DNA from 4 places in the Rhizobium sp. TBD182 genome. Region 3 is predicted to be linked to each of the others. Evidence: riboswitches for the same ligand, from Rfam matches in the RefSeq annotation. Region 3 holds a riboswitch; each other region holds the start of a gene.
The links. A riboswitch is a leader RNA that binds a small molecule or an ion and turns the genes downstream of it on or off. The one in region 3 is predicted to bind cobalamin.

Region 1: linked by a shared signal. The riboswitch ahead of nrdH (glutaredoxin-like protein NrdH) and the one ahead of T18_RS05020 (CbtB domain-containing protein) in region 3 are both predicted to bind cobalamin.
Region 2: linked by a shared signal. The riboswitch ahead of T18_RS10015 (ABC transporter substrate-binding protein) and the one ahead of T18_RS05020 (CbtB domain-containing protein) in region 3 are both predicted to bind cobalamin.
Region 4: linked by a shared signal. The riboswitch ahead of bluB (5,6-dimethylbenzimidazole synthase) and the one ahead of T18_RS05020 (CbtB domain-containing protein) in region 3 are both predicted to bind cobalamin.

Annotation. Positions count from the first base shown of each region.
Region 1 is NZ_BDLN01000001.1:1,757,025-1,759,220, forward strand. Features, by position in the region: gene nrdE (class 1b ribonucleoside-diphosphate reductase subunit alpha) at 1-632, opposite strand, end outside; gene nrdI (class Ib ribonucleoside-diphosphate reductase assembly flavoprotein NrdI) at 620-1,018, opposite strand; gene nrdH (glutaredoxin-like protein NrdH) at 1,031-1,252, opposite strand; cobalamin riboswitch at 1,508-1,732, opposite strand; gene T18_RS08800 (nucleoside triphosphate hydrolase) at 1,864-2,196, opposite strand, start outside.
Region 2 is NZ_BDLN01000002.1:275,120-277,315, forward strand. Features, by position in the region: gene T18_RS10010 (FecCD family ABC transporter permease) at 1-426, opposite strand, end outside; partial or broken gene T18_RS10015 (ABC transporter substrate-binding protein) at 423-1,376, opposite strand; cobalamin riboswitch at 1,619-1,855, opposite strand; gene T18_RS10020 (GNAT family N-acetyltransferase) at 1,895-2,196, opposite strand, start outside.
Region 3 is NZ_BDLN01000001.1:991,913-994,108, reverse strand. Features, by position in the region: gene T18_RS05025 (c-type cytochrome) at 1-717, shown strand, start outside; cobalamin riboswitch at 809-1,034, shown strand; gene T18_RS05020 (CbtB domain-containing protein) at 1,201-1,383, shown strand; gene T18_RS05015 (CbtA family protein) at 1,394-2,110, shown strand; gene T18_RS05010 (hypothetical protein) at 2,115-2,196, shown strand, end outside.
Region 4 is NZ_BDLN01000001.1:264,656-266,851, reverse strand. Features, by position in the region: gene T18_RS01410 (DUF2865 domain-containing protein) at 1-407, shown strand, start outside; gene bluB (5,6-dimethylbenzimidazole synthase) at 477-1,193, opposite strand; cobalamin riboswitch at 1,291-1,477, opposite strand; gene T18_RS01400 (TolB family protein) at 1,605-2,196, opposite strand, start outside.

The DNA.
Region 1 (2,196 bases), 770 kb from region 3:
GAATTGATGGACCGGCCGATGCTTTCCATATTGTCTTCCACACGCAGCAGAAAACACGAAACCAGCTCACCGCGGCTTTTCTTGCCAGCGTTGAGAAAGGTCGGGGTTGCCGGCTGGAAGCGGCCGGAAATGATTTCATCCATCAGATCGCGGGCAAGCTGCTCGTCGCCACGCGCCAGAGCCAGCGCCACCATGCAGACGCGGTCCTCATAACGCTCCAGGTAACGCTTTCCGTCGAAGGTCTTCAGCGTATAGGACGTATAATATTTGAAGGCGCCGAGAAATGTCGGAAAACGGAACTTTCTGGCATAGGCCTCGTCGTAGAGGTCACGGACGAAATTGAAGGAATACTGGTCCAGCACCTCCTGTTCGTAATATCCCTCAGTCACGAGATAATCGAGCTTTTCCCTGAGATTATGGAAAAACACCGTGTTCTGGTTGACGTGCTGAAGGAAATATTGCCGTGCCGCAAGGCGGTCCTTGTCGAGCTGGATCTTCCCGTTTTCATCGTAGAGGTTCAGCATCGCGTTCAGCGCGTGATAGTCCAGTCCCGCGTCCAGGTGTTTCTGCGCAGCGGTTACTTGTTGTTTGGCATCCGTGTTGCGCACCGCGCTCGAGGTCAGCGTGTCCAAAATCGTTCCAATCCATGATTGACGTTGGCGACATCTTCCTCCGTGCCGAGAAGCTCGAAGCGGTAGAGAAACGGCACCGCGCATTTACGCGACACGATATCTCCGGCGGATGCGAAAGCTGCGCCAAAATTCGTATTTCCCGCCGCGATGACGCCGCGAATGAGATTTCGGTTTGAGGGCTCGTTCAAAAACCGGATAACCGGTTTCGGTACCGCTCCTTTCATGCCGCCACCCCCATAGGTGGGGGTGACGAGAACATAGGGCTCCGACACGTGAGGAACGTCTTCCTCGGCGCCGAGCGGCAGGCGAAGCAATCGTCGCCCCAGTTTCTGAAGGAAGCGATGAGTGTTCTCAGACCGGCTGGAATAATAGACGATCAGCCCCATCGCATCGCCTCCTCAGCTGATCGAGCCAATCATGTCCGGACGGAAACCCGCCCAATGGCGTTCGCCGGCAACGACCACGGGAACCTGCATGTAACCAAGGCCGCGAACGCGATCGAGGGCATCCGCATCTTCGGAGATATCGACGATCTCGTAGCTGACACCGATGCGGTCAAGCGCACGATAGGTGGCAGTGCACTGGACGCAGGCGGGCTTGCTGTAAACGGTGACGGTCATTGTTTCCTCTTTCGAAGCCGCTTTTACGCACGGCTCAACATTGCCCGCCTGCAATCACAAGCGGGTGGCGATGGTTCTGTCATTCTGGCGAGGCGCGCGGGTGAGGCCGCGTAAGATCGCTGTCTACGCCGACGAGCGTAGAAACTCATAAAAATGCACTGGCATGACTTCACCCCGAAGCTTGTTCTGGAGGGGGCAGAAAAGGGCGCACGCAATTCATTTGCGTCATACACCTTCCTTCCGGACACCCCGCCCGTGGACGTTTTCGCTCAAGGCAGGTCTCCTGACTTGCGGGTCAAAACATCCATTCCCACCTTCCCGGAGCTTTTAGCGCCAGTGGCTCAAATCGGAACGATGCTCACCGCTTACAGTTGCGGGGGCAGTTTCGGCATTGCTTCCCCATAATGGTGTTGCGCACCGAATTCCCGTCTTAGCTCCCGACGCTTGCGAATCGAAAGAACCTTGAACACCACATATAGTATATGAGGATTTTTTTTCGTCAATAATTAGACATGCGAAAGCCCCACCCTGTGGATCAAAAAGATTCAACACATGGTCAACAAAGGCTTAACGGTGAATGCTTGATGCCGCCTACGGACGGAAGCGGCGGGTTATTCCCAGATATCGATGCGAATATCGGCGGGGCGGGAGTTCTCAATCACCCGCTTTCCGTTGGGAAGATCATTTTCGAACAGTTTGGCGTGAATCTCGGTCGCATCGAGACCATAGCCCTGCCATCTATCCCGCAGGCGTTCCTCGAGCACCGCAACGGATGGGCCTACGAAGACGGTAAGATCGAAGCTGCCGGAAAGCTTCGTCCACGGCGCCTCGTTCAACAGCAGATAGTTGCCTTCGGCAAGGATGAAGCGTGTTTCTGGCGCGATGGCGCGAGCGGAGGCAATGGCTATTTCGCGTGAGCGGTCAAAAACCGGGACAAGGATTTC
Region 2 (2,196 bases), on a different contig from region 3:
AAGCGAAAAAGCCACAAAAGCCCCGATCAGGGCGCCGGCCGGCATCGTCAGGAACCCCGCCCCGAAGCCCAGAAGCGCCACGGCCACGGCCCCGGTTGAGGCGCCTGCGGAAATACCGAGGATATATGGATCGGCGAGCGGGTTGCGCAGAAGTGATTGAAGCACCGCACCGGCCAGCGCCAGCGAGGCGCCACAGCACGCGGCAACAACGGCGCGGCTGAGGCGGTAACTCCAGACGATGCCCTCATCCAGCGGCTCCAGCGGATAACCCGCATGGAAGACACGATTGGCAATGGTCTTTGCCACCACGTCGAACGGAATGGCAGTCTCGCCGATGGCCGCACCGGCCATCAGCGCGACGAGCAGCAGGGCGAGTGCGGCAAAAGCCAGACCCGCCCTGCCAAGATTGACGGAAAGACCGTTCACTTGGCGAGACCGGCTGTGGAAATCGCCTCGGCCAGCGTTTCAATGCCTTCGATCGTGCGGATGGTCGGGTTCATCGCCTGCGCGTCCATTTCGAAGACATGGGCCGCCTTGACGGCGGGCATGATGCTGGCAACCGGATCGGTAGCGAGGAACTTGAGCTTGACGGCGACGTCATCGGCGGGAAAACGCCGGCGGTCCATCTTGCCGGCAACGATCACGGACGGATTGGCCTTGGCGATGGTTTCCCAGCCAACAGTCGGCCATTCCTCATCGCTTTCGATAACGTTCTTCAGTCCGAGCGCGGACATGATGTAACCCGGCGCACCATTGCGGCCCGCCACGTAAGGATCGATATCCAGCTCGGCGCTGGAGAACCAGAAGACTGCTGAAATCTTGCCATTCGCCGAAGCGATCTTGGCGCGGGCGGCTTCCTCACGCTTTTTCAGGTCGGCAACGACTTCCTCGCCGCGATCCTGCACGTTGAAAATTTTCGCAAGGTCGCGGACCTCCTGGTAGATCAGGTCCATGGTGAAAACGGACTTGCGCACGCCGTCGCCGCCGCCGGAGTTGTCCTTGCCCATGCAATCGGCAGGCGAGGTATAAACGGGAATACCGAGTTCGGCGAATTGCTCCGGTGTTCCGACAACGCCTTCGGGACCGATCTGCCACTGGAACTGCGTCGTCACGAGGTCCGGCCTCTTGCCAACCACCGCCTCGAAGCTCGGATCATTGTCGGCAAGCCGCTCCACCTTGGCATTGGCGTCCTCGTAACCCTTAAGAACCGGGCCGATCCACAGCGCCGTACCTACCACCTTGTCGGCCACGCCGAGCAGATAGAGAACCTCGGTCGTGCTCTGGCCGACCGATACTGTGCGGGCGGGCGCCTGCTTGAAGGTGATTTCGTGGCCGCAGCTATTGATCGTCAGCGGATAGGTGGTTTCGGCAGCCTGAGCGGCACCGGCGGGCAAGGCCGCTAATGCGACAACCAGAAGAACGGCGGAAACCGGCAGGCGTTTGAAATGAAACATATGTTCTCCAGTCTAAGTAAAGTGGCGTGATCCGCAGGCCGCGCGTCAAAACGCGTAGTGACAGAGCGACAACAAGTGTGGAGATGGAGAACGGGACTCTAAATACGTTTCCGCGGACGGAAAGGTCATAATCAGCTCCTCTTCCGGGCATCCCCGCCCGTAACGATGGTCAATATTATGACGGCAGGTCTCCTGGCTCACGAATATACGCCGTTCATCTGCCTTCCCGCACCTTGAAGGGTGCAGTGGCATGACGCTTTTCAGGCGTCACGAGGATGAGCGGCAATCCGCTTACAGTTGCGGGGGCAGCCACGGCATTGGGCGATAGAAATCACCCGCACCATGTTCCCTATTAATCCCTTTGCCCTTCGGCTTCAGGAACCGTCACTTTCTGACATAAGGGGCAAGCGCCGGGGCGTCAATTGCGATAGTGCTGCAGCTCAGCACAAAGACGGACCCGCCAACGCGAAAATTTTTGTAGCGCCGGAAGGCGCCGGTTGCGGCGCGTCTTTGGACATGGTGGTAAGGGTTTCAATCACCACCAGCCCGGATTGCGCAATAAAATCAATAAAGAGACTATTGTCGCTGATGGTGTCGAGACGCACCAGCTCATCGTCCAGATCGGTAAAATGCCGCCTCACAAGCGCAATCGCATCCATGTCCGCACCCGCAACGACCGGACCGATAATGTGGCCCCGCCCTGCCGCACGGCGCAGCGCAAAAGCGGTAAGACGGTCCGCCT
Region 3 (2,196 bases):
GATGCGCTTTTGACGCTTTCGGGCGGGCAAGCGTTGAAAAGCCCCTTCGGCACCTTCCATGTGCCCAATATTTCCTCCGATCCGCAGCATGGCATTGGCGGCTGGACGCTTTCGGAATTCGGCGATGCGATGACGCGCGGCGTCGGCAAGAACGGCGAACATCTTTACCCGTCCTTCCCTTACGCCTCCTATGCCCGCATGACGCAGAAGGACATCAACGACCTCTTCGGTTATTTGCGGGTTCTGCCCGCCAGCCAGAATGACGCGCCGGATCACGAACTGCCGTTCCCCTTCAACATGCGCATGGCATTGGGCGGCTGGAAATTCCTCTATTTCGATACATCCGCGCCACCCCGCGTCGAGCTTGCCGATGCCAATGCCGAATTGCTGCGCGGCCAATATCTGGTGGAAGGCCCGGGCCATTGCGGCGAATGTCACACGCCGCGCAATGCGCTTGGCGGTTTTCTCGATGGCAAATGGCTGGCCGGTGGTCCCAATCCCGAAGGCGAGGGCCGCATTCCCGATATCACCCCCGGCTCGCAGAGCGTCGGAAGCTGGGAGGCGGCCGATATTGCCAACTATCTGGAAACCGGCTTCACCCCGGAATTCGACAGCGTCGGCGGCTCCATGGTCAAGGTGCAGCAGAACATGGCGCATCTGACGGCCGATGATCGAAATGCGATCGCCGCCTATCTAAAGGCCATCCCGGCACGGTAGCCTTTTGCCGTCATGCCGGACTTGATCCGGCATCCAGCCACGGCGCGCAATTCTCACGCTGGCCTGCCATTGACTCCAACCCACACCCATCGGATAACGATCCTGTGATGGTTCCTTCCGGGCGTTCCGGAAGGTGAAAAGGGAACACGATAGGGAGACATCCTCATTCGTGGCTGCCCCCGCAACTGTGAGCGGAGAGCCTGAAACGAAATGCCACTGGTAAGCATCTCGCCGAATATGGGCGAGGGCAATGCCGGGAAGGTGTTTCAGGTTTTGACCCGTAAGCCAGGAGACCTGCCATCACGGAAATGTCCATGCCGGCGGGGTGTCCGGAAGAGCGGAATTTCAGGGTGGTGGCGCTTGGACGTGCCGCCCTGTGTCAGTCTCGTATCCCCGTGGTGAAGTGTATCGCATGCGGCTGCACGGCGTTTTGCCGTTCCGCCGCGTCTAAAGGCGCGGGGTCGCGCCGTAAGAGGGGTCACCATGTCTATCAACCAGAATACGGCAAATGCCGCCGTTTCAGCAAAAACGGGCAGCTTCGCGCAATCGCTGACGGCGATCGTGCTTGGTCTGTTCGTCGTCGGTTTTGTCGGCTTTTCGCATGTGGAAGCCGTTCACAACGCCGCGCATGACACACGTCATGCCAATGCTTTCCCTTGCCATTGAGGTGGGAAGCATGTCGTTCTTTCGCAGTATAGTTTTTACCGCCGTCCTCGTCGGCATCGTTGGCGGCTTCGCCGTTTCGGCCATGCAGGCTTTCGGCACCACGCCGCTGATCCTGAAGGCGGAAACCTATGAAAATGCGGGTGGCGAAGCGCCCCACAGCCACGATGCTCCGGCCACGACCGGCGCTGCCGTTCCCGCGCACGAACATAACGAGGAAGCCTGGTCTCCGGCCGACGGCTTCGAGCGCACCGCCTATACGGTCGCCGCCAACGTGCTGACCGCCATCGGTTATGCGCTGGTGCTGACCGGCCTCATCTCGCTGCGCGGCACCGATGCCGGCTGGCGCGAAGGCCTTTTGTGGGGTGTGGCCGGTTTTGCCGCCGTCATGCTTGCGCCGATGATCGGCCTGCCGCCGGAACTACCGGGCAGCCCGGCGGCCGCGCTTGAGGCGCGTCAAATCTGGTGGCTTTCGACGGTTGCGGCGACCGCAGGCGGCATTGCGCTGATCGCATTCCGCCGCGAACCCTGGGCAATCGTGCTCGCACTGGTGTTGATCGTTGCACCACATGTGGTGGGCGCGCCCCTGCCGCCGGAAGGTGAACATGCGCTGGCACCGCTGCCGCTGGAACGGCAGTTCATCGTCGCCGCCACCGTGACCAGCTTTGTCTTCTGGGCCTTGCTCGGAACATTGAGCGCGTTTTTCCTGAAGCGCTTCCAGCAGGCTTAAATCCATGCAGGACGCAGCCGAATGGAGTGAGGAACTCGACGCGCTGCGTTTTGCCGTTCCCGGTCACGGCGCTTTCTGCGCCGTGC
Region 4 (2,196 bases), 730 kb from region 3:
CCATGACGGAGCAGGAAACGGCTGACATGGTCTCGGCTGAAACAGGAAAGCCCTACAAGGACCTGCCGACCGCCTTTGCTTATCGAAATGCCTCAACGAAAGCCCCAGGCTGCGCCTGCAACATGGCCGCCTATCACGAGGAGATGAAGCAGCAGGAGGCTGCGCGGCCGGAAGCTGAGAAACCCTATTCCAGCATCACGACCATTCCATCACCGCAAGGTGACACCCCCAAAAAACCAACCGAACTGCAGCAGGCCGCAAAGCCGCCGGAACAACCGGTTCCGGAACGCGACTATGACCCGAACAACAGCAGGGTCCGCGTCATCGGCCCTAAATTCCTGCCCGACCAGACAGGCCGGATCGACCTGAAGAACCCGGCGCTGAAGGGCATTCAGCCGCAGCAATAGCTCCCATCAGGCACACGGTATGGAGTTGGCAACGCTCTGTCTCACTCACAAGACGGTCGCGTGTTCTCTTTACCGCCCGCCCCAGCGATTGCGAAACACCAGCTCGTCCAGCGGCACGCGCTGGCGCCACCCCTTCACCGCCAGTTCCGGCTCGGTATAAAGTGTATCGACGCGGCCGAGGCATAGCCAGGCGACGATCTCGATGTGGTCGGGAATCTCCAGAATGGTGCGAATGTCGCTATCGTGGAAAATGCTGACCCAGCCGACGCCGATGCCTTCGGCGCGCGCTGCAAGCCAGAGGTTCTGGATGGCGCAGACGGTGGAATAGACATCGGTGCGCGGATTGTGGGTACGGCCCAGCACCACCTTGCCGCCACGCGTCGGATCGCAGGTGACGCAGATGCTGAGCGGCGCCTTGCGGATGCCCTCAAGCTTGAGGCTGCGGTAAAGCGCCTGCTGCTCCCCCTCGAACATCGCCGCCGCCTCGCCATTGGCGCGGCTGAAGGCAACCCAGGTTGCCTGCCTGACCGCACCGTCAGTGACGAGCGTGAAATTCCACGGCTGCATGAAACCGACTGATGGCGCGGAATGCGCCGCCTTCAGCAAGCGCTCGACCACATCTTCCGGCAATGGATCCGGAAGGAACTGGTCGCGCACATCACGGCGGGTTTCGATGGCACGGTAGATCGCCTCTCGCTCCCCCTCGGAAAACGGGTAGGCGGGCGAAAGCGCGTGATCGAATGCATTGGCGTCAAGCGAACTGGTCGCGAGTGGATCGGTCGGCATCGTCTATCCCCAACAATGCTGGCGCGCCGCCACGAAAACCGGCTCCGGTTTTCACCTGCACGACGCGCTGCTGCAACAACCTGCCGCCGTCCACGCGGTCTGGTCTATCCTGTCAGGCCGGTCTTCTGACTCGGCTTCATCCGCCCACTTTCGCCTTCCCGAATGGATTCAGTGGCATCAAGAAAAAGGGCATCCGCCTCACAGCGCTGGGCACGTTCCGGTCTTGCACCGGATTCCCGATTCTCCCGCCCTAAAGGGCAGGCACCTGACGAAGAAGCTTATGAGCAACAAAGATTGCAAATACAAGTATCTTGCGCAGCGATGCGGCAATGTGACCGTGGCCACCTCACCGGCGTATTGCGGCCTTCAGCCGCCGCGCAGACGCGCGCCAGCTGAAGCACCCCTACCGCCTCACCCAACGGGAAAATACCGCACATAAGCGAACTCATCCCCGTCCGGTGACCAGTTGGGCGAATTCATCGTTCCCTGCCCGCCGAAAAGGTCAAACAGCGTTTCGGCATTGCCACCATCCATATCCATCAGCCGCACGCGCACGTTAAGGTCGCGCGGATGGTCGAAGACATCGGCGTCGTAGGAGACGAAGACGACTTTGTCACCGCTGGGAGACGGATGCGGGAACCAGTCGCCATAGACGCTGTCGGTGATACGCTCGACGGCCGAGCCATCCACCCGCACGCGCCAGATCTGCATCTGGCCGGTGCGGCTGGAGTTGAAATAGATCCATTCTCCATCCGGCGAATAATCCGGCCCGTCATTGCGGCCCTCACCATGGGTAAGGCGTGTCTCAACGCCGCTGTCTATGTCCATGGAATAAATATCGAAAACCTGATCGCGAATGCCGCAATAGGCGAAACCTTTCCCGTCCGGCGACCAGCCGTGCCAGTAGGAGGGAAGGTTCTTAGTCATCAGACGCGGCGTTCCGCCCGTCGAAGGCAGCAGATAGATGGCACTCTTGCCTAACTCCACCTTGTCGGAAATGGCA